DNA from 2 places in the Absiella sp. AM09-50 genome. Region 2 is predicted to be linked to the other one. Evidence: a T-box and tRNA genes for the amino acid it is inferred to sense, from the RefSeq annotation. Region 2 holds a T-box; the other holds one or more tRNA genes.
What was found. The T-box of region 2 lies ahead of alaS (alanine--tRNA ligase). A T-box ahead of a tRNA ligase gene usually reads a tRNA of that ligase, here a tRNA-Ala.

Region 1 (12,265 bases), on a different contig from region 2:
ATAACTGAGGATACGGCTTTTGTAAAAGATGCAACTGGTAATAAGTATATCGTTACTGTGCAACCAAAAACGACTATAAGTGATGAACAATTAGCTACACTTAATAATAAAGATATTACTGTAAATGTAACTGCAACATTAGAGTAAAAGCCGTAATCCTACGGCTTTTTTCCTAGTCAGAGAACGTATTATGTAGTAAAATGTAAGAAAGACAAGGGGAGTTGTTTATGCGATGAAACTGCTAAAGAAAATAACAACCTTTTTAAGTGCTATTGTAGTGATAGCACTTTTGGTGTTTGTTGTTTGTATGCAGATGTATCCAGAGAACACTTCCAGGGTGGTAGGATTTCGGTTTTATACTGTATTGACGAATAGTATGGAACCAATAATTCCTACATATTCTCTTGTTTTTAGTAAGATGATAGATGAAGATGAAGAAATTGCACCAGATACGATTGTGACATTTAAGGCGAACCGCTTTGGGCAGGATATCCTGTTGACACATTATTTCCGTAAGACACAGGAAAAGGATGGTGTGTTGTATTATCGTACACAAGGGGCAACGGCGCCGGATTATGATAATTATGAAACAAGCAGGAAAGATATTATTGGTAAGTATGTTTTTCATGTGCCATATTTGGGGAAAGTCTTTTTGTTTTTGAAAAGTAAGTTTGGCTTTGTGATGTATGGGGAACTGTTTGTGATCTGGTTGATCAATAAAACGATTAAAACACGTTGGGATGAGAAGGCCAGAGAAAAACGTATCAAGAAGAAACGTGCTTTTACCATTACAGAACTTGCACTTGAGGAAGGAAAAGATTGTCTTGTGTTAAGTGGATATTTAAGAAACAATATGAAGAAACCGGTACACTTTGTGATGGCAAGATTGAAATTCTATGATGCGAATCACAACTTGGTAAAAGAAGATTTATGGTATCTTGCGGATAAAACGTATCTGAAGCAGGATGATATGGTGAAATTTGAATATCTGCTGCTGGATTATGAAGGCATTGAAGACTTTGAAATTCATGTGATTAAATATAAGCATTAGCTGATGGTGGAAAAACTATCAGCTTTTCTTTTTGAAAATGTGAAAAGCGCTTGCGAAATCATGGATTTGGGGTACAATGAATAAGGATGAAAAAGGAGGCTGTTTTATGACAATTATTGAAAAATTAAATGCATTGAGAACATTAATGAAAGAAAGAAATCTGGATGTCTATATGATTCCAACTTCTGACTTTCATGAAACGGAATATGTAGGAGAACATTTTAAGGCAAGAGCATATATGTCTGGATTTACCGGATCACAGGGAACATTGATTGTGACACTTGATGATGCGGCATTATGGACTGATGGCCGTTACTTTATTCAGGCGGCAGATCAGTTGAAGGATACCACGATTACGTTGATGAAACAGGGAGAAGAAGGTGTTCCTACCATTGCACAGTATATTTATGATCATGTGACTATGCGGGGTGGCGTAGGTTTTGATGGTCGTGTCATGAATACCAAAATGGTAAAGGCAATCATGAGTAAGCTGGAAGAAAAAGAAGTGCATATCGCTTATGAAGAAGATCTGGTGGGTATGATTTGGGAAGATCGACCAGCATTACCTAAAAAACAAGGCTTCTTTTTGAACGTAGAATATAGTGGTAAATCCACAAAAGATAAATTAGCTGATTTATATGATATCATGAAAAAACAGGGAATCACACATCATATCATTACATCACTAGATGATATCGCATGGATTACAAATATGCGTGGATGGGATATTGCACGCTATCCTGTTATGCTGGCTTATCTGATTTTGACATTAGATGGTGGTGTGATTTTCGTTGATAAAGAGAAATTGAATGATGAATTGATCGCAAACTTTGAAGAAAATCATATAGAAATCAAAGACTATAATGATATTTATGAATATGTGAAAACCTTTGATTCAGATGCAGTGATTATGTTAGACAGCAGTGTGGTAAATTATGCGATTACCCAGAATTTAAATCAGAATATCAAGATTGAGGATCGTGTAAATCCAAGTCAGCTGATGAAAGCTATGAAGAATGAAATTGAATTAGAAAATAATCGTAAAGTACATATCAAAGATGCTGTCGCTATGACAAAATTTATGTATTGGTTAAAGACAAATATCGGTAAAGAAAAGATGAGTGAAATCATTGCGAGTGATTATTTAGAAAAGCTTCGTAAAGCACAAGGTGCCATTGATTTAAGTTTTAATACGATTTCTGCGTATAAAGAGCATGCGGCAATGATGCATTATAGTGCAACACCTGAAAGTGATGTAGAGTTGAAAAAAGAAGGCATGCTTTTGGTTGATAGTGGCGGACAGTATATGGAAGGTACTACAGATATTACCAGAACATTTGTATTGGGTGAAATCAGTGATGAAGAGCGTTATTGGTTCACAACTGCATTACGCAGCAACATCGCATTATCAAAAGCGCATTTCTTATATGGCTGTCGTGGTATGAATCTGGATATTCTTGCCAGAGGACCATTATGGGAACAGGGTATGGATTACAAGTGTGGTACAGGACATGGCGTTGGTCATTTACTGAATGTGCATGAAGGTCCAAATGGTTTCCGCTGGAAGATCGTACCGGAAAGAAAAGACAGCTGTGTATTAGAAGAAGGTATGACACAATCCAATGAACCAGGTGTTTATGAAGAAGGCAAGTTTGGTATCCGTCATGAAAATGAAATGGTTGTACGTAAGGGTGAAAAGAATGAATATGGACAGTTTATGTATTTTGAAACAATTACCTTTGTGCCATTTGATTTAGATGGACTAGATGAAGCTTTATTGACACAATATGATAAAGAATGGCTGAATGCTTATCATAAACAGGTATTTGAAAAGGTGTCACCATACTTGAGTGATGATGAAGTGGCATGGTTAAGAAAGGCAACAAGAGCTATCTAATATAGCTCTTTTTCACATATGAAAACGGCATTGATAGAATTACGATGTCCCATGTGTGGGGCAATCTTTCATAAGAAAAGTGAAACATTATTGCTGTATGGATTTGAATCTAATGATGAAGCAAGACTTCGTGATGGTACCTTTTTCACAGCACACTGCCCCATTTGTGGGAAGGAAAGCAAGATTTTGCATAACTTTCTGTATATTGATAAAGAACATCATTTTGCGATATTGGTGAAATCAAGAAAAGATATGGTGGAAAGTGATCAGGAGCTTTACGCAAGAGATGCTCATTTAAGAAAACGCTATGTGAGTAAAGTAGATGAGATTCCAGAGAAAATCAGGGTATTGGAAGATGGATTGGATGATCGTGTAATAGAGATATTAAAGCTAAAACTATTGCGGCAATATCAAAGGAAAACACCTGATGTGAAAAATGTCATCTATCATGACAGCGATAGACAAAGTGAAACATTGTGGTTTGATATCCTTTATACAGATCGAGAGGATATTGTCGGTATAGAAAAAATCAGTTATGATCGAATTTTAAAACAGCTGCCAGTGGATGGCATGCGATTTGTGGAAATTGATCGAGATTGGGCATTATCACAGGATAGATAAACGAAAAGGAGAGGCATGATGGAACAGGAAAAAGATCGCCAGCTGGGAATCACCTTTCAGATTAGTCTGGACAGCTTTTTAGATGAGCCAAAAATTGTGAATGATGAAAAGAGTACACAATATGAACAGGCATTACAGGTGCTGGAAGAAGCGAAACGCTTTCGCAGTAATCAGAAGAAATGCGATATCGCAAAGCAGGCACTTGGCATATGTGGGGATTGTATTGAAGCATATCTGGTGTATGGCTGGAATGTACAGGATATTTATGAACGTATCCATATCCTTCGTCAGGGCATGGAGCTTGCGACAATGAATATCGGCAAAGAATTTTTCCTGCGTCATGTGACAGATTTTTATGAAGAAGATGTGATGAAGCCGCTTCTGCAAATCAAATTTGCGTATGCGCTGTCTTTATATGAAGCTGGCAATTTGAAAAAAGCACAAAAACAGTTTCAGGAGATATTGAATCTGAATCCATCGGATGTTTTTCATGTCAAACATTATGTATATGCATCTTATCTTTATTTTGAACAATTGGAAAAATGTAAAGAATTGCTTGGCAGGGAACTGCACGAGGATACTTTCTTAATGTATGTAAGGTTTTTGTTGTTGATGAAGGAAGAACAAATAAATGAAGCGAAGGCTATGGTAACACAGTTGGCTCAGGCAAATACGCATCTATTTGATATGTTGACGTATCGTATGATGAATACAGCCGCAATAGTGCCCCATTTTGAAGCTGGTTCTTTTGAAGAAGCGGCCTATATTTATAAAGTGTTGTCCAAAGTGATTTCTACCTTGGAATACCTGCCGGTATTTTTGATGAAATATGAGAATGAAGATTAGGGAAAGCCATTACAAGACGGCTTTCCCTTTTCAATTCATACAAAAAATGGTAAACTTGACATAGGAAGTGATGGCATGGCAAAACTGGAACTACAGCATATACAGAAACATTTTGGCAAGGTGAATGCAGTCAATGATTTCTCATTGAGGCTGAATGAAAAAGCATTTGTAGTATTGGCAGGACCAAGTGGCTGTGGAAAAACAACGCTGTTACAGTTGATAGCCGGATTACTTCCAGCAGATTCTGGCCGTATCATATTAAATGATACAGACATCACAACAACAGAACCAGGAAAACGAAAGATTGCGATGGTATTTCAGGAGGCCGCATTGTTTCCACATTTGAATGTATATGAAAATATTGCTTTTGGACTGGCTTATCAGGGAATGAAAGAAGCGAATATTCATAAGGCTGTTCATCAGATGGCAGAAATGTTATCAATAGATGAGCTGCTGGATCGTGCAGCGAATACACTCAGTGGTGGACAGATGCAGCGTGTTGCGATTGCTAGAGCATTGATTCGCCAGCCGGATCTGTTTTTGATGGATGAGCCATTAAGTTCTTTGGATGCATCTTTGAAATCAAAGCTGCGTATAGAAATTGCACAGCTGTATCAACGCTCAAATGCAACATTTCTTTATGTTACACATGATCAGATGGAAGCGATGACGCTTGCTACGGTTTTGATCATCATGAAGGATGGTGTGATTCAACAGGTTGGTAAACCAAGGGATTTATATCATGATCCATGTAATCTGTTTGTCGCAAACTTTTTAGGGCGTTATGGAATCAATCAATTCCATGGACATATTCAGCATCATACTTTATACTGTATGCAGAAACGAAAGGTATTGGATTTTCAGATAGAAGATCAGGAGGTATATGTTTGTGTCAGACCACAGGATATACATGAAGATGCACAAGGAGAAATCGGCCGGATTATTTTAATTGAAGATATCGGGGATGAAATTTATTATCATGTTTTGGTGAATGGTACGACGATTATTATGAAACATACGCATGAAAGGGAATATCAGATGGATGAAGAAATTCACATTGATTTTCATTGGGTGGATGCGCTATATTTCCATAGTAACACGGAGGAGAGAGTACACATTGGCTAGTACGACGAAAAAGAAGGCACACGTCTTCTTTTTTGTATATAATCGCACAAAAAAATCCCGATAAGCGATAACCTATCGAGATTCGTTTTAAATTTGGTGGAGCTTATCGGGATCGAACCGATGACCCCCTGCGTGCAAGGCAGGTGCTCTCCCAGCTGAGCTAAAACCCCAAGTTGCGTTATTAATATAGCATGCAGGGGGCATCTTTGTCAATGATTTCCAAACATCTATTGCGAAAAAATGCAAATTCCTATACAATAATACCAATTATACAAAAAGCGAGGGGATTTTTTTGAAGAACACAGTCAAAGAAGCATTGCGCTTATCATTCCCTGTCATGGTAGGCTATGTATTTTTAGGATTTGCTTTTGGATTATTATGTCAAAATCAGGGTTACTCCTGGATCTGGGCTGTATTGATGTCTGCGATTGTATATGCTGGAAGTATGCAGTTTGTATTATTGACCTTTTTTCATACAGGCTTTTCTCTTATAGAAGCATGCATGGTCACATTAAGTGTCAATGCAAGACAGATTTTTTATGGGATATCTTTTCTAAAAGAATTTCAGAATATGGGAAAAAAGAAATGGTATATGATATTTTCATTAACGGATGAAACATACTCTTTATTGTGTGCCATTCCAGATAAAGATACACCCCATGGAAAACAGCTGATGTTTTTTATATCTTTTTTTGATCAATGCTATTGGATCATAGGATCTTTGATTGGGGCAGTATTGGGAAGTGCCTTATCTTTTGATTCCACAGGCATAGATTTTGCGATGACAGCATTATTTACCGTTATCTTTGTGGAACAATGGATTGCAAGTACCCATCATGTATCTATCTTGATCGCAGTGTTTTGTATTGTGGTCAGTGCGTTGATTTTTGGATTAAAAAACTTTTTACTTCCGGCATTGATCCTTTTGGTTTTATTGCTTGCGATATTTGAAAAATATGTTGATCAAGATAAGGAGGATGCATCATGATAGGCGTAAAAGAAAGTCTGGCGATTATTCTGGTCGTGGCAATTACCACCTTTTTCACTAGAGCGTTACCATTTCTGATATTCAAAAATACATCCACACTGCCAGAAAAAGTTGTATACCTTGGAAAAGTGCTGCCTATGGCAATTATGCTTTGTCTGGTTGTATACTGTTTACGTAATACAGCTTTTCTTACATATCCATATGGCATACCTGAACTCATCAGTATTGGTGTGGTTGTGATATTGCATGTATGGAAACGTAATAATATGATTTCCATTGTTTGTGGTACGGTATTGTATATGGTGCTGATTCAGGTTGTATTTGCGTAAAAAAAAGCGATTACTCGCTTTGTAGGATACAGGAAATAAAATCTTTATATTCTTCCATGAATATAGTGTTTTTTTAAGTGATAAATGTAAAATCACGCTGGATATCAAAATCTTTTAAAGGAATCACCTCCATGGTTCCTTTTTTTAATTCTTCCTCCACTGCGGCTTTATATAGGAATGTGATTCCTGTATTTTCTTCCACTAAATGTTTAATGGCATTCATATTGCCAATTTCAATGGTATTAGAGAAATCCTGAATGGTCAAGTTACGTTCTTTCAATACACGCTCTAATACTTCACGGGTACCACTGCCTTCTTCACGAATAATCAAAGGTTCATCAAATAAATCCTGCAGGGTATAGACTGGCTTTTGCATTTGATAATCTTTTCCTTTTAACGCAACATATGGCTGTCTGCTTAACATCTGGTGTTCATAACGATGTAGTGGGAAATAGCCTTCCACAATCGCAAAACTGATTTCTCCATGATCTAACATCTGAAGCAGGGTTGCGGTATTTTCTACCAGCATGGTTAGATTGGTTTGCGGATGGATATGTAAATATTGTTTTATTCGTTTTGGTAGAATATATTCACCAATCGTCAAGGTAGCACCAAATTTGATTCTGGTGATATCTTTAATATTTCTTAAATTCTCCACCACACGCTTTTCATCTGCATTCATGGTGCGAAGGCAGCTGGCCAAATATTCTCCCTGTTTGGTAAGCACTAGGTTTTTTCCATGGTGGTCAAACAGTTTGATTTGATAAGTCGTTTCTAAATAACGGATATGCTGAGAAACAGCAGGCTGTGTGATACATAAAATCTCAGCAGCTTTGGTATAGTTTAATGTTTCTGATAATGTTAAAAATGTATATAAACGATAATCAAGCATAATAATTTCTCCTTTAACATAAGTATATCATGGATGAGTAAAAAGAAAAAGTCATGTTTGTTTCTGATTTGTGAACAAATGTATCTAAAATGTTTACATAAAGAAAACTGTTTTCAAAATATATTACAAAATCTTTCAAAGACTCTTTCATTTTATTTCATTTGTGCTATAATGGGTGTCACTAACACAAGATGTTAAAGAGAAAGGAAGGTGCCGATATTTATGGCCGAAAACAGAATTTTCAATTTTTCAGCAGGACCATCCATGCTGCCACTGGAGGTATTACAAAAAGCACAATCGCAGATGCTAAACTATGAGGGTAGTGGAATGTCGGTCATGGAGATGAGTCATCGTTCCAAAGCATATGATGAAATCATTACAACTACACAGGCAAGATTACGCCGTATTTTGAATATTCCTGACAACTATAAAGTATTGTTTATGCAGGGAGGAGGAACCATGCAGTTCTCTATGGTACCTTTAAACCTATTGCAGAAGGGAAAAGCCGATTATATCTTAACTGGATATTTCGCAGAAAAAGCTTATAAAGAAGCATGCAAGTTTGGGGATATCAAAGTTGCTGCATCAAGTAAGGAACAGGATTTCACTTTTATTCCAAAACAGGAAGATTTAAATCTTGATCCAGAAGCTGATTACGTTTATTTATGTGCAAACAACACGATCTATGGTACAGAATGGCAATATGTGCCTGAAACAAATGGTGTACCAATCGTTGCGGATATGTCAAGTGACATCCTTAGCAAACCAATTGATGTTTCAAAATTTGGAATCATCTTTGCGGGCGCTCAGAAAAACATGGGCTGTGCAGGATTAACTGTTGGCATCGTACGTGAAGATTTATTAGGAAATGCGAAAGAAAACACACCAGTGTTATTAGACTATAAAACACTTGCTGATAAAGATTCTATGTACAACACACCACCAACTTATGCCATCTATATTTTAGGACTTGTCTTAGAATGGATTGAAAACATGGGTGGTGTAGAAGTAATGCAGGAGAAAAACAAGAAGAAAGCTGCAATGTTATATGATTACTTAGACAGCTCTGACTTCTATACTACAACTGCAAACAAAGAAGATCGTTCTATGATGAATGTAACATTCCGTTCACCTAATGCAGAACTTGACGCAAAATTTGCGAAAGAAAGTGCTGCTGCAGGTATGAGTAACTTAAAGGGACACCGTGCAGTTGGAGGAATGCGTGCTTCTATTTATAACGCAATGCCAATCGAAGGTGTTGAAAAGCTGATTGATTTCATGAAGAAATTTGAGGCTGAAAACAAATAAAAAAGGAGAGAGAAAATTTTATGAAAGTAAAATTATTAAATAAAATCGCAAAAGTTGGTTTGGATCAGTTTGATGCAAATTACGAATGCAGTGAAGATTTTCAAGATTACGATGCCATTATGGTACGTAGCGCAAAACTTCACGATGTAGAATTCAGTAAAGATTTAAAATGTATTGCACGTGCAGGTGCTGGTGTAAACAATATTCCACTTGATCGATGCAGTGAAGAAGGAATCGTTGTATTCAATACACCAGGGGCAAATGCCAATGCGGTAAAAGAACTGGTTATTGCGGCACTTGTATTATCTGGAAGAAAGATTGCACAGGGTATCAACTGGGTAAAATCTATCGCTGATGATGACGATTTAAGTAAACAGATTGAAAAAGGCAAAAGTAATTTTGTCGGACCTGAAATTGCAGGTAAAAAACTTGGTGTTATTGGTTTAGGTGCCATTGGGGTACAGGTAGCCAATGCCGCAGCTGCTATGGATATGGAGGTTTATGGTTATGACCCTTATATTTCTGTACAGGCTGCATGGACATTGAAAGCCAGAATCAATCATGCAAAAGACTTGAAAACCATTTTTGAAGAATGTGATTATATCACTGTTCATGTTCCTTATAATGAAGCAACCAAGAACATCGTAAATGCGGAAGCATTTGATCAGATGAAAGACGGCGTTCGTATCTTAAACTTTGCACGTAATGGTCTAATTGATGAAGATGCATTGGTAAAAGCATTGGCAAGTGGCAAAGTTGGTGGATATATCACAGACTTCCCTTCTAAAGAACTGTTACAATTTGATAATGTATTAGGTGTTCCTCACTTAGGTGCTTCTACTCCAGAAAGTGAAGAAAACTGTGCGGTCATGGCAGCAAATGAAATTCGTGATTACCTTGAAAATGGTAATATTACACATTCTGTAAATATGCCAGATATTCAAATGGCACAGGAAGCAAAATATCGTTTGTGTATCATCAATAAAAACATTCCAAACATGGTTGGTGAAATGACCACAAAACTTGCGAATGTTGGAATTAACATTGAGAATATGGCAAACAAGGCAAAGAAAGATTATGCATATACAATTTTGGAAACAAATGATGAAATCTCTGCAGAGCTATTGGATAAATTAGCTGCACAGGATGGTATCAAATCCGTTCGTTTAATTGTAAAATAAGTTGTAAAACAGACATTGCAAAAAGCTGATGTCTGTTTTCTTTTTTTGATAAATTTATGATATAATAAGAAAACCTGTGGAAGGAGGAGCCTTATGAAGTCATTGATTATTGCGGAAAAGCCAGAGCTTGGACGTGCGATTGCTAAAGCGATTGATGGACCAGATAAAGAGGTACATGGTGTCATTGTGAAAAAGAATGTAGTCATCACATGGGCATATGGACACTTGCTGCGATTGGCAGAACCAGATGAATATGATCCAAAATATAAAAAATGGAATAAGGAGGATCTTCCTATTTGTTTTGATAACTGGAAACTGGTGCCAGATGGTTCTAAAAAAGATCGTGTGCAACAAATCATCACACTGATGCAGGATTGTGACCAGATTATCCATGCTGGTGACCCGGATGATGAGGGACAGTTTCTGATTGATGAAATATTAGATTATGCCAAGAACACAAAACCGGTCAAACGTGTGTATATCAATGATAATACACCCTCCAATATCAAAAAAGCTTTTCATCAATTAATTGATAATGATGATAAATTAAGAGCGGTAGGACGAAGCGCTTATGCTCGTGCAGTCGCAGATTATGTAGTAGGCATTAATTATTCACGTTTGTATTCTTTGGCACTTCGTAGAAAAGGTATGAGTGTAGGACGTGTACAAAGCCCTACACTTGGATTAATCGTGACACGTGATGAATTAATTGATCATCATAAGAAACAAAAATACTATGAAATGGAAGTGCAGGGGGATGTGGAAAAACAAGATACCACCATTACCTTTGCATTAAAACCGAAAAATGATTTATTAGATGATGGTAAACACATCTTAAGTCAGAAAATCATGCAGGATATGTGTGATGATATTCTAAAAGAGCCGCATCGTAAGATGAAGGTAGATGAAAAACTGATGGATGTAAAACCACCATTGCCTTTTAATCTGGCAAAACTTCAGGCACATATGAATACAAAGTATGGCTTTGATCTGAGTAAAACGGATGCAATTACCCAGACTCTTCGTGATAAGTATCAGGCAATTACATATAATCGAAGTGATTCACAATATCTAAAAGAGGAACATTTTACAGAAGCTGCTCAGGTATTGACACATGTTATGAAAAAACTGAATGAAACCTATCCTGTGGATTATAAGATTCATTCAGAATGTTTCAATGATAAATATGTCACAGCTCACCACGCTATCATTCCTACTATGTCAGATTTTAATATTGCAGCATTACTTCCAGATGAGCGAAAAGTGTATGAAGAAATCTGTCGTCAGTATATCATGCAGTTTTTACCACCTGTGAAAAAACGTCAGGTAAGTGCAGTCATCCCTACAGAATATGGGGATTTAAAAGCAACTAGTACCTTTATACTGGATGAAGGATATAAACAGTATTTTAAAAATAATAAAGAAGAAAAAGGGGATAATGAAGAAGTAGATACAGGTAAATTTGATCTTCCAAAAGGAAACTATGAGGTTTCTTTACATGATGGTATCGTCAATGAAAAAGAAACCAATCCCCCTAAACGCTATACCCAGGCATCTTTAATCAAAGATATGACAAGTATTGCCAAGTATGTTGAGGATAAAGAAATCAAAGAAATTCTGAAGAAAAAAGATAAGGATAAAAAAGGCGAAAATGGTTCTATTGGAACCAGTGCAACACGTAGTCAGATTGTGGAAACTTTAATCAAACGAGGCTATGTTCAAATGAAAGGGAAGAATATCATTTCTACCCAATTGGGAAAAGATTTTTATCATCTTTTGCCTGAAGAAATAAAGAAAGCTGATCTAACAGCAAAATGGTGGGTCATACAGGAAGATATCAAAGAGGGAAATGCGGATGTATCTACCCTTGTACAAAGTGTTTTAGATGCTTTTACACCACACTTAAAAGAGAATCTTTCTAATCTAAAAGCAGGTGGGGAAGTACCGATTGATGATGATCGAGAAGCGATTGGTGTATGCCCAGTATGTGGCAACAAGATTGTGGAAAACTCCAAAGGCTATGGTTG
Region 2 (12,265 bases):
GTATTAGATATATGCATGTCGAATGGTGATACTTATGTGAGTGCATCTCAAATTTCCAGAGAATTGAAAAAGCGCTATGGCATGGAACAGATTGATTTAGAGCCATATCTTCAAGAATTGTTTGCAGATCGTTTATTAATGATGGAGGATGAACGTATTTATCATAATACCCAATATGATGCTGAAAAAGGCATTGCTGTATTTCTTGGAAATTTCCCATATGAAGAAATGGAACAGGTAGATATCACGCATCTGCAGAATGATATCACAATACTTGAAAACAAGTTACATATTTCTTATGAAGAAAAACAGAAACAAGCGATATCAAGCTTCTTTAAAGAGCCTTTTTCTATCATTACAGGCGGACCCGGAACCGGTAAAACAACCATTGTGCAAGGAATTTTATCCTTGTATCAGCAGTATTATCCAGATCAAATCATATCATTATGCGCACCTACCGGCCGTGCCGCAAAACGTCTAGCGCAGTTAAGTGATGGAAGAGCTGTCACAATTCATTCATTATTAAAATGGGATTTAGAAAGCAATACATTTCTAGTAAATGAAACAGAACCAATTCAGGCAGATGTATTGATTATTGATGAATTTTCCATGGTTGATCAATGGCTGTTTTACAATTTATTATTGGCATGTCGGGATATAAAGAAAATATTACTTATCGGGGATGAGGATCAGTTAGCAAGTGTTGGACCTGGTTGTGTGTTAAAGGATTTGATTAAAAGCAATTGTTTTCCATTAACAAGATTAGAAAAAATATTTCGTCAACAGGAAGGCAGCGATGTAGTCGCTCTTGCGCATATGATCAAGGAAAATGAAACACCTGATTTTGATCAAATGCAGGATATTGCATTTTTTCCTTGTCAGAATTTTGAAGTCCGTAATCTTGTAAATCAGGTAGTTAGCAATGCACTAAGCAAAGGCTATGATACAAAGGATATTCAAGTGCTCGTTCCAATGTATCAGGGTGTAGCTGGTATTGATGCTTTAAATAATGCTTTACAACAAATGATGAATCCACCAGATGAGTTTAAACGTGAATTAAAGGTAGGTTATCGAATATTTCGAGAAGAAGATAAAATCTTACAGTTGAAAAATCAGCCGGATGATCAGGTAAGCAATGGAGATATTGGAATATTAAGAGAAATCATTTACGCAAGCGAGGATGTTCAAAATAAAAACAAGTTAATGGTAGAGTTTGATGATCATATCGTAGAATATAGCGGAGAAAATCTTTATAATATTTCACATGCCTATTGTATATCCATTCATAAAAGTCAGGGTAGTGAATATCCAATCGTGATTTTGCCGATTGTAAAAGATTATCGCTATATGCTTCAGAAGCGATTGCTTTATACCGCTGTCACTCGTGCGAAAAAAAGTCTAGTTTTACTAGGCGATATGGAATTGTTTCAACATGCAATTCAAGTAGCGGACAGACACGTTAGAAAAAGTACACTGACGCAAAGAATCTTATCTGTTTTCGGATAGTTTGTAAATTACACTCCATAATAAGATTGTCAGGAGTGATAACATGAATAAATATATCGTAACTGCAGCTTTAAGTATGCTTGTTGGAATTTATATTGGCTACAATGAGGAAGATGAATTAGAAGAAATCTGTCATAAGTCAAAAAAAGCAAAGCGTAAAATGATGAAAAAGCTGCACCATGCAGGTGACACGATTTGCGAATGTATGGATATGGATTAACCCCATTCGGGGTTTTTCTTTTATGAAACATGCCTTTACTCAAATCCTGACATACGCAAAAAAATTAATACCTTTCTTTTTATCTGCACTTTTATTGGTTCTGTTATTGAAACAGTTAGCACTTTACCCATGGATGACATCTATCTTTCAAAGCATGATGCCTGTATTTGGCGGTGTTTTGATTGCTTTGTTTCTACAGCCCTTTATTGATAAATTAGAAAAATATGTTTCAGCTAAAATCGCTGTTTTTATTGTTTATACTTTTATCATTGTATCACTCATTTTATTTGTTATCTGTTTGATTCCTTTGTTGTATCATCAGATGGTGGACTTTATGGAAGTTTTACCAAACTGGGTTGAAAAGGTAGAACAGTTTCTTGAAAAATATCATATCGTTTATGGGAATATGGAAGATTTTAAAAATAAATATGTGCAGGAAGGCTATGTGGTAGTGATTGACTCTTTAAAAACAACCATGAATACATTTACAGATTATGGAATCGCCTTTTTCACAGCTTTCTTTTTATCTTTAGATCTTGATTATTGGAAACGCAGTGCCAAAAAGCTTTTTACAGATTATCAGCGGTATTCTAATTTCTATCATACGATGAGTAATATCGTCTATCAGTATCTGGTAGGAACGATATTAGATTTATTCTTCATCATGATCAGTGTCGGCATTACTTTATACTTTTTTGATTTTCCCAATGCGTTTCTATACGCAATCATTTTGGCATTTTTAAATTTATTTCCTTATGTTGGTGCTACGCTTGGTCTTATCTTGATCGCTATTGTGGCCGCTTTAAGCTATCCAGTATTTCCATGGCTTGCATTTGCCATCGTCTGGAGTATTCAACAGTTGGAAAGCAATATTATTCAGCCTTTGATTTTTAATCATACCATGAATGTACGCCCGATTTTATCTTTTGTGTTCATCTTTATCGGAGAAGCTTTATTTGGGGTGATTGGCGTCATTTTATCTCCTATTTTTGCCAGTATTGCACAAATTGCCATACGAAGTTATCTGCATGCAAAAACCAGTGATCGTGTAGGAGAATGGGATGATATCTGGCAGGATTTTGATGAAGCCATGAAACAGGAAGAAAAGGAAGGGCGGATGGAAAGAAAATCCTTGTAAAAAAAGAATGGATTTGTTATAATTGAAACGCATAAAAACACGATGAACAAGAGGAGTACATAGGAAGAATACGGTAGAGAGAAAGCGGTTGGTGAAAGCTTTTGTATAGGACTTATGGAAGGCTGCTTGGGAGTGGATACGCGGATCTTCGGCGTTAATGAAGAAATTAAGGTGTACTCTTTTTGAGTGAACTAGGATGGTACCGCGGTAAGAAAACAATTTATCGTTCCTATGCATGGAACGATTTTTTTATTGTAAGGAGGAATTTTTATGAAACAGTTGACAGGTAGTCAGATTAGAGCGTTATTTCTGGAATATTTCAAATCAAAAGGCCATATGATTGAGCCAGGCGCATCCCTTGTTCCACATGATGATCCAACGCTTTTATGGATCAATGCAGGGGTAGCAGCATTAAAGAAATATTTTGATGGCTCTGTAAAACCAGAAAGTCCAAGAATTGCCAATGCACAGAAATCTATTCGTACCAATGATATTGAAAATGTAGGAAAGACCGCACGTCATCATACATTCTTTGAAATGCTGGGAAATTTTTCTATTGGTGATTACTTCAAAGAAGAAGCAATTCCTTTCGCATGGGAGTTTCTAACAAGCCCTGAATGGATTGGCTTTGATAAAGAGCGATTATATGTATCTGTTTACACAGATGATGACGATGCATATCGTATCTGGACACAGGTATGTGGTGTGGATCCATCTCATATCTTAAAAACAGATGATAACTTCTGGGAAATCGGAGAAGGACCTGGAGGACCAGACAGTGAAATCTTCTATGATCGTGGACCAGCGTATGATCCTGAAGGATTGGGAGAACGTCTGTTCTTTGAAGAATTGGAAAATGATCGTTATATTGAAGTATGGAATGTTGTATTCTCACAATTTGATTGTAAACCAGAATTACCACGCAGCGAATATAAAGAACTGCCACAGAAAAACATCGACACAGGTATGGGATTAGAACGTTTGGTTGCACTTGTTCAAGGTGGAGAAACAAACTTTGACACAGATTTATTCCTGCCAATTATTTATGAAACAGAAAAATATACACAGTGTCGTTATGCAGATGCAGAACATAAGATGGCATTTCGTGTTATCGCAGACCATATCCGTACAGTCACATTTGCATTAGCTGATGGCGCATTATTTGCCAATGAAGGCCGTGGCTATGTTTTACGCCGTGTGCTGCGCCGTGCTGTTCGTTTTGGCAAAAAGTTAAAAATCGAAGGTGCATTTATGTATCGTTTGGTACCAGTGGTTTATGAAATCATGAAAGATTACTATCCATATCTGGAAGAAAAATTAGATTATATCGCAAAACTGGTAAAAGCTGAAGAAGAACGTTTCCATGCGACACTGGCTGATGGTGAAAAACTGTTGAAAGATGTTATGGAAGCACATGCACAAGATAAACTAATTGATGGTGTAACAGCATTTAAATTATATGATACATATGGTTTCCCATTAGAACTAACCAAAGAAATCGCAGAAGAAAGCGGCTATACAATTGATGAAGCAGGCTTTGATGCTGAAATGGAAAAACAAAGAGAACGTGCACGTAATGCGCGTGAAGATGCACAATCTATGTCTTCACAATCTAAAGATTTGATGGATTTCACTTTAGAAAGCAGCTTTATTGGTTATGATCAAAGAGTGGTAGAAGCAAAAGTTATCGGCTTATTCAAAGATGGTGTCAAAGTCGATGAGATCAATGATGAGGGCGATGTTGTATTTGATACAACGGTATTCTATGCTGAAAGTGGTGGACAGATCGGTGATAGTGGAGAAATTGAAAACGATAATTGTAAAGCAATGGTAGAAACCACAATCAAGGCGCCTCATAAACAGCACCTGCATAAAATTAAAATCGCATTTGGAAGCATGCATGTCAATGATACTTTTACCTTGCATGTAGATAATCAAAAACGTGATATCATTACCAATAACCACTCATGTACACATTTACTACAGAGTGCATTAAAACAGGTAGTGGGTAATCACATCCAGCAGGCGGGAAGTTTTGTCAGTGATGAATATTTGCGTTTTGACTTCACACATTTTGAAAAAGTGAATGATGCACAGTTAAAAGAAATCGAACATATTGTCAATCAGTTTATCGCAGGTCACTACGCCGTAAGCAAGGTGGAAATGCCAATCGAAGAAGCGAAGAAATCAGGCGCTACAGCCTTATTTGATGAAAAATATGGAGATGTGGTACGCGTTGTTACCATGGGTGATGTATCTAAAGAATTCTGTGGTGGATGCCATGTCAATAATACGCAGGAAATCGGTGTATGCAAGATCATCAGTGAAGAAAGTATCGGCTCAGGAATACGTCGTATCACCGCAAAAACAGGATATGGCGCATATGAAGAATTCGCAAAAGAAAATGATACCCTACATGCAATTGCTTCTGATTTGAAAATGAAAGGCATTGCCAATGTTGAAACAAAAGTTGTACAGGTGTTAGATGAAAATGCTCAGCTGAAAAAAGAACTTGCTGCTTTACAGGCGAAAATGTTCTCTTTACAGGCAAATGATATGATCCATCATTGTAAAGAAATAAACGGCCGAAATGTATTGGTAGAACGTGTAGATGGTGTTGATGCCAAAGCGATGAAAGATATCGTATCTTCTATCAAGTCACAAAAAGAAAATGTGGTCGTATTCCTTGGCAGTGTACAAAATGATAAAGTTGTATTTGTTGCCGGCGCAGATGAAAAAGCAGTTGCAGGCGGCATCAAATGTGGTGATTTAGTACGTAGTGCTGCGACTATCTGTGATGGTAAAGGCGGAGGAAGAAACGACATGGCACAATCTGGTGGCAAGGATACTTCCAAAATTGATGATGCAATGCGTGAAATTGTAAATATCCTGTCATAAGGGTTTCATTTTGCGTTAAAATAAGCTAAAATAAGGGTATGAACAAAGGAGGTAATACGATGAAAGATGTTACGGAAACGATGTCTTTTAAATCAGATGATTTAAAAAGGGACAATATCAAGCATGTATTACGCTTAGTAAAAGATGCATTGGATGAAAGAGGATATAATTCAGTAAATCAGCTTGCCGGTTATCTGATCAGCAATGATCCTGCATATATCAGCTCACATAACAATGCACGTACGGTTATTCAAAGTGTGGAACGATATGAAATCATTGAAGAACTGGTGAGAGCATATCTGGAAGATGATAAATAATGCGTACATTAGGATTGGATCTAGGAAGTAAAACACTGGGAGTCAGTGTCAGTGATGCACTTGGCATGATTGCGCGCCCGGTAGAAACCCTTCGCTTTGAAAGTGATGATTATGATTCTGCTTTTGAGCAGGTAAAAAAATACATCAAAGAATTTCAGATTACAACCGCTGTTCTTGGTCTTCCCAAACACATGAACGGGGATGTTGGCATTCGCGGTGAAATCAGCTATGCTTTTAAAGAAAAACTGGAAACACTAGGTATAGAAGTCGTGCTTTGGGATGAACGTTTAACCACCGTTGCGGCAGAAAAAATATTGATTGCAGGCAATGTATCTCGTAAGAAACGAAAAAAAGTCATTGATCAGATGGCGGCTGTACAGATTTTACAAAGCTATTTAGATAGTAAATATTAGGGGCTCTTGATAAGCCCCTAAGAATTTTAGGAGGAAAGAAAATGTTAGACACAAGCAGTTTATATGTAACAGACGAAAATGGAAATGAAAAACGCATGGAGATTTTGTTTACATTTGATGATGAAGAAAAGGGAAACAAATACGTTGTATTTGAAGACCCAGACAATGAAGATGGAGAAGTATTTGCTTCTCGCTATGATGATGAAGGAAACTTATTGCCAATCGAAACTGATGAAGAATGGGCAATGGTGGAAGAAGTCATAGGAGCATTCGCAGAAGATGAAGAAGCAGCTGAAGAATAAAAAAATAGCGATTATCGCAGTGATTGCTGCCATTGTTGTTGCACTTGGCTTGGGAGGTTTTTTGTTTTATACACAAAATCTAAAGTCTGTAACCACAACCAGTGAAAAGGTTCCTTTTGAAATCAAAAATGGAGAAGGCATGTCTGTGATTGCCGCAAATCTAAAAGAAAAAGATTTGATTCGCAATACGACGATCACAAAGCTATATGCAAAACTAAATGGTTTGCAGGATGTAAAAGCAGGTAATTTTATGCTTGATAAAAGCTGGAGTACCAAAGAAATCCTGACTGTATTAAACGATGCCAACAAAGCCAAAGGTGATGAAGTGATGATTACTTTTCGAGAAGGCATGTGGGCAAAGGATATGGCAGTAGAGATTGAAAAAAAACTGGGATTAAAAGCAGAAGATCTGATTGCCTTATGGAATGATGATGCGTATATCAAAGAATTAATGAAAACCTACACATTCTTAAAGGACGATGTATTAAATGATCAGGTCAGGGTAAAACTGGAAGGGTATCTGTTTCCACAGACCTATACATTCGCAAAAGATGCGGATGGTAAAAAAGTCACAGAAACATTCCTGAATCATTTCCAGAGTATTTATGATAAATATAAAGATGATATCAAGCAAAGCGGTAAAAGTCTTCACGATATTATCACAATGGCAAGTATTGTGCAGTATGAAGCAAGCAAGCCAGAAGATATGAAGATGATTGCCGGGGTATTCTATAATCGTCTGAATCAGAATATGACGTTAGGTTCCAGTGTAACGGTATGTTATGCAATGTATGATAAACTAACCAGTCCGGATGATTGTGAAGTCAATACCAACATTGATTCTCCTTATAATACATATATCCATGAAGGATTGCCAATTGGTCCAATTGAAAATCCAGGGGAAGATGCAATTGTTGCTACATTACATCCAACCAAAAGTGATTATTTGTACTTTGTGGCAGATATTCATGGAGATGGCAAAGTGTATTATTCTAAAACATTAGAAGAACAGGAAGCAAATATTGATAAATACAATCTTCGTAAATAAGAGGCAGGTATGAAAAAAACAATGGTGATTGGAATTGCAGGAGGCAGTGCCTCTGGGAAAACAAGCATTTCCAGGCAATTAAAAGAAATCTTTGAGGATAGTGCATCGGTATCCATTATTCGTCAGGATGATTACTATAAGGATCAAAGTGATAAAACGATGGAAGAACGAATAAAAACAAATTACGATCATCCTTTTGCTTTTGATAATGCCTTGCTGGCTCAACATATACAAGCGCTTTTACATGGAGAAATGATAGAAAAGCCAACATATGATTTTGTGGAGCATAATCGAAGTGCTCTTACAGAAACGATTTATCCATGTGATGTCATCGTTTTAGAAGGTCTGTTTATCTTAGAAGATGAAGCACTTCGTGAGTTGTGTGATATTAAAGTGTTTGTTGATACAGATGCGGATGTCCGTTTGATCAGGCGATTAAAACGTGATGTTAAAAAACGAGGAAGAACCCTTGATTCTGTGATAGAACAATACAGTACTACGGTTCGTGTGATGCATGAACGCTTTGTGGAACCAAGCAAACGCTATGCAGATATCATTATTCCCGAAGGCGGCCATAACTTGGTCGCAATCGATCTTCTGATCACAAAAATTAGTAGTATAATTAAGAAAAACATGGTATAATACCATGCGATAGGAGTGAAATAACAATTATGGCTGAGGAAAAATTTTTAGTAACGCAAGAAGGTTATGATGAATTAGTCAAAGAACAGGATAATCTGATTCATGTTGTACGTGATGAAGTTATTCGTGAATTACAGGAAGCACGTGCACAGGGTGACTTGAGTGAAAATGCTGACTATGATGCAGCCCGTGATCACCAGGCTCGTGTAGAAGCAAGAATTCGTGAATTGGAATCTATGATTGCCAAAGCTGAAATCATCAGTGAAGACAAATCATCTGTCGCAAACAAAACCGTAACCTTAGGTTCTACTGTGACAATCCTTGATATGGATACAAATGAAGAGGAAACATATACCATTGTAGGTTCTATCGAATCAGATCCATTAAATGGAAAATTGAGTAATATCACACCACTTGCTTCTGCATTGATGGATAATAAAGCCGGTGACATCGTTACCATTGAAAACGTTGAAGAACCATATGATGTAAAAATTATTGCTTTAAAATAAAAAATCCGAAAAAAATCGGATTTTTTTTAGGATTTTCACCTCCCTTTTACGTATATATATACATAGGAGGTGTTTTTTTATGAAGAAAATGATGGTCGTTTTGTTTTTTGTATTATTACTTTGTTCCAGATATCAATTTGTGGATATGTCACAATATGAATCTAAAACAAAAAGTATTGAAGTCAAGGGCGCAATCCAAGCACCAGGTGTGTATGAGGTAGATGCCCATGCAAGTGTAGAAGATATTTTAAAAAAGGCGCAAGGCTGTTTGGATAATGCAGATACCTCGTCCTTAAACTTAAGCTTGGATCTTCCTGATGAAAGCGTCTTAGTGATTCCAGAGATAAAAGAAACAGCACTTATTTCCATTAATTCCGCAAGTGAAGAGGAGTTAGACAGTTTACCGGGCGTTGGACCGGCGATAGCCAAACGGATTGTTGCTTATCGAATGGAAAAACCTTTTCAAAGTTTAGAAGAAATTAAAGAAGTAAAAGGTATCGGAGATGCCATGTATGCGAAAATACAGAATATGATCTGCCTATGAAACAAAGCTGGTTGTTTTTATCATTGCTGATCTGGGGGATGATCATATCCCAATCCCTGCTAGCTTCAATATTTTTAACGTTTGTTGCGTGCGTGTTTCATTTTCGCCATTTTCAAAAGGGACATATATTGTTTCTTATCCTTTTGATAGGCGCAATATTTCGTATCCAACCACATACTCAGCAAATGCCAACAAGTAAGATCATCACGATTCAGGAAATCAAAAGCTCTTATTTGATTGGAGAATGTGATCATCAAAAAGTCCTTTTATACAATGTAAAAGACGTATCTTTTCAGGATGTAATAAAAGTACAAGGCAATTTTGAATTGATCGATGGCGTACATAATCCACCAGAATTTTATTTTCCTGCGTGGTGTAAAAACAGAAATATCCAATATGCGCTTGATGTGAAGGATTACGAAGTCATAAAAGAGGGAACAGGTTTATCACATGATCTTTATCGCTATATCCAGTCAAAAGATGAAACAACACGTTCTTTATTAAATTCTATGCTCTTTGGTATCCGGCAAGAGGAGGAAAGTTATCTTATCACATCAAGTGGAATGCATATCACAACCCTTTGGCAGATGATACGCTCTTTCTTGTCGTTATTCTTTGAAAAACAGACGTTGGAATTACTTTGTTTCTTTGGTATGGGTATACATGCTTACGCAACTGTTTTATCCCCTACAATGCTTCGTGTCCTCAGTTTTCAATTGATTCGTTTCTTATTTCCTCATATGGATATGAAAGATCGGCTAGGTTGTAGTATGTTTTTGATTCTTATGATTGCCCCATACATGGCACTAGAATTATCATTTCTCATACCTGTGGCGTTTTATCTGGTATCTGTTTTTCAGCTACAAAAACGAAAGAAAAAGGTCGTATCATTGCTTGTGTTGATCCCAATTCAATTTTTTTGTATGCAAAAGATCGATGTTGTATCTATCCTGTTGTTTTCGATTTTTCGTTATCTGTCCGCATGCTTGTATCTGCTGGCTGTCCTGATGATTGCTTTACCGATTCCTTCCGTTTTATTGTCTATGGGAGTTAGAAGTCTGGAATATCTTTCATCTTTTCATTTCACTTTCTGGTATGTGCCAGCCCTTTGGTGGCTTGTGGCATGGGGCTATGCACTTGTAAGATACATCAGTGAAGATAAAAAGTATCCATTTGTGAGATTTGCTTTATTATTGCTGTTTTCACAGTTTGGCTGTTATCTAAATCCTTTTGGGGAGATTTATATGATCGATGTGGGACAGGGGGATTGTACAGTGATCACACTGCCTTTTCATCAGGGGGTAATTATGATTGACGCAATGGGTAGTTTGTATAAAGATATACCTAAAGACATCATTTTACCTGTCCTGCAAAAACGTGGTATACATAAGATTGATGCACTCATCGTTACACATGAGGATTATGATCATAGTGGGGGAGTAGAAGAGCTGGCAAAACTGATTCCCATACATAAAATCATCACAGAAAAACAAAAAGATATTGATGTTTCAGGTGTCCCATTTCATTTTCTGATTCAGGACTATATTGGGAAAAATGCCAACGAAAACAGTATCATTACATATTTTGAAATGTATGATGTTGGATATTTGTTTATGGGAGATGCTGGATATGGCGCAGAAGCTGCCATTTTAAAGGAGTATGCTGATTTAAAAGTTGATGTATTAAAATTAGGACATCATGGTTCTAATACCGCTTCATCACCCTCTTTTATCCATCATTATCGTCCAAAACTCGCATTGATATCCGCTGGCAGAAACAATCGTTATGGCCATCCGCATAAAGAAGTATTGGATCTTTTAAAAAAGGAACATGTCTATCCTTTGATCACAAAAAAGCAAGGTGGTATATCGATTCGTTTCCAGGGAGTTCTTACATATTTTGAAACAGCGGATTGCAAGTTTGGCTGTATCCACCATATCTTTGAAAACACACAAAATGAACAAAAGAAATGATGGAGTATTTGGGTTCATGATGTTATAATAAATTAGGTGATAAGAATGAATTATGTGTTATATGGTGAAGAACAATATGAATTAGAAAGCGCATTATCGCGTATCTTAAAACAGCATCACATTGAGAAGGATGATCTGAATATGATCACGTATGATGCTTTGCAAAGTGATATGCAGACCATTATGGAAGATGCGACAACGATTCCTTTCTTTGCTGAACAAAAAGTCATTCTTGTCCGAAATGCCAATTTTTTATCTACTGTGAATGATACGGACATGGATATCTCTTTGCTGGATAAATATCTGGATGCCCCAATGGAATCTACGATATTGATATTTACTGGCAGTTTTGAGAAAATGGATGCCAGAAAGAAGATCGTAAAAAAGATGCAAAAGACCTGTAAAGTATTGCAGTTTCACCGACTGGATGCTTTAGGTAAACAAAACTATATACGGGAAGAAATCAAACGTCGAAATCTTTCTGTGGAACCAAATGCGTTTTTAGAACTGGATCAACGGCTTCCTTTGGATATTCGTAGTATCAAAGCAGAAATGGAAAAACTGGAGTTATTTGGTGGTGTAATCGATGTCAGCGTTGTGGAACAGCTGGTCAATCGTCCATTAGAGGATGATGTGTTTCAGCTGGTGAATGCAGTCGTTGACCGTGATTTAAAAAAAGCGTTCAGCTTATGGTATGACCTTTGTGTATTAAATAAAGACGCCATTTATCTGACTGCTTTACTCGCAGGACAGTT

Region 1: it has a tRNA-Ala gene. The T-box ahead of alaS (alanine--tRNA ligase) is inferred to sense a tRNA for this amino acid. The anticodon was not compared.

The regions. Positions count from the first base shown of each region.
Region 1 covers NZ_QVFI01000015.1:63,752-76,016, forward strand. Annotated here, with positions in the region: gene DW114_RS13075 (hypothetical protein) at 1-147, shown strand, start outside; gene DW114_RS13080 (signal peptidase I) at 233-1,051, shown strand; gene DW114_RS13085 (aminopeptidase P family protein) at 1,158-2,948, shown strand; gene DW114_RS13090 (CpXC domain-containing protein) at 2,979-3,569, shown strand; gene DW114_RS13095 (hypothetical protein) at 3,588-4,415, shown strand; gene DW114_RS13100 (ABC transporter ATP-binding protein) at 4,491-5,540, shown strand; tRNA gene DW114_RS13105 (tRNA-Ala) at 5,635-5,710, opposite strand; gene DW114_RS13110 (AzlC family ABC transporter permease) at 5,878-6,528, shown strand; gene DW114_RS13115 (branched-chain amino acid transporter permease) at 6,525-6,857, shown strand; gene DW114_RS13120 (LysR family transcriptional regulator) at 6,931-7,749, opposite strand; gene serC (3-phosphoserine/phosphohydroxythreonine transaminase) at 7,972-9,057, shown strand; gene DW114_RS13130 (3-phosphoglycerate dehydrogenase family protein) at 9,078-10,238, shown strand; gene DW114_RS13135 (DNA topoisomerase) at 10,332-12,265, shown strand, end outside.
Region 2 covers NZ_QVFI01000020.1:63,737-76,001, reverse strand. Annotated here, with positions in the region: gene DW114_RS15385 (ATP-dependent RecD-like DNA helicase) at 1-1,506, shown strand, start outside; gene DW114_RS21530 (hypothetical protein) at 1,550-1,726, shown strand; gene DW114_RS15380 (AI-2E family transporter) at 1,749-2,864, shown strand; T-box leader at 2,898-3,098, shown strand; gene alaS (alanine--tRNA ligase) at 3,135-5,762, shown strand; gene DW114_RS15370 (IreB family regulatory phosphoprotein) at 5,822-6,079, shown strand; gene ruvX (Holliday junction resolvase RuvX) at 6,079-6,492, shown strand; gene DW114_RS15360 (DUF1292 domain-containing protein) at 6,534-6,794, shown strand; gene mltG (endolytic transglycosylase MltG) at 6,772-7,842, shown strand; gene udk (uridine kinase) at 7,852-8,484, shown strand; gene greA (transcription elongation factor GreA) at 8,514-8,993, shown strand; gene DW114_RS15340 (ComEA family DNA-binding protein) at 9,073-9,537, shown strand; gene DW114_RS15335 (ComEC/Rec2 family competence protein) at 9,666-11,510, shown strand; gene holA (DNA polymerase III subunit delta) at 11,556-12,265, shown strand, end outside.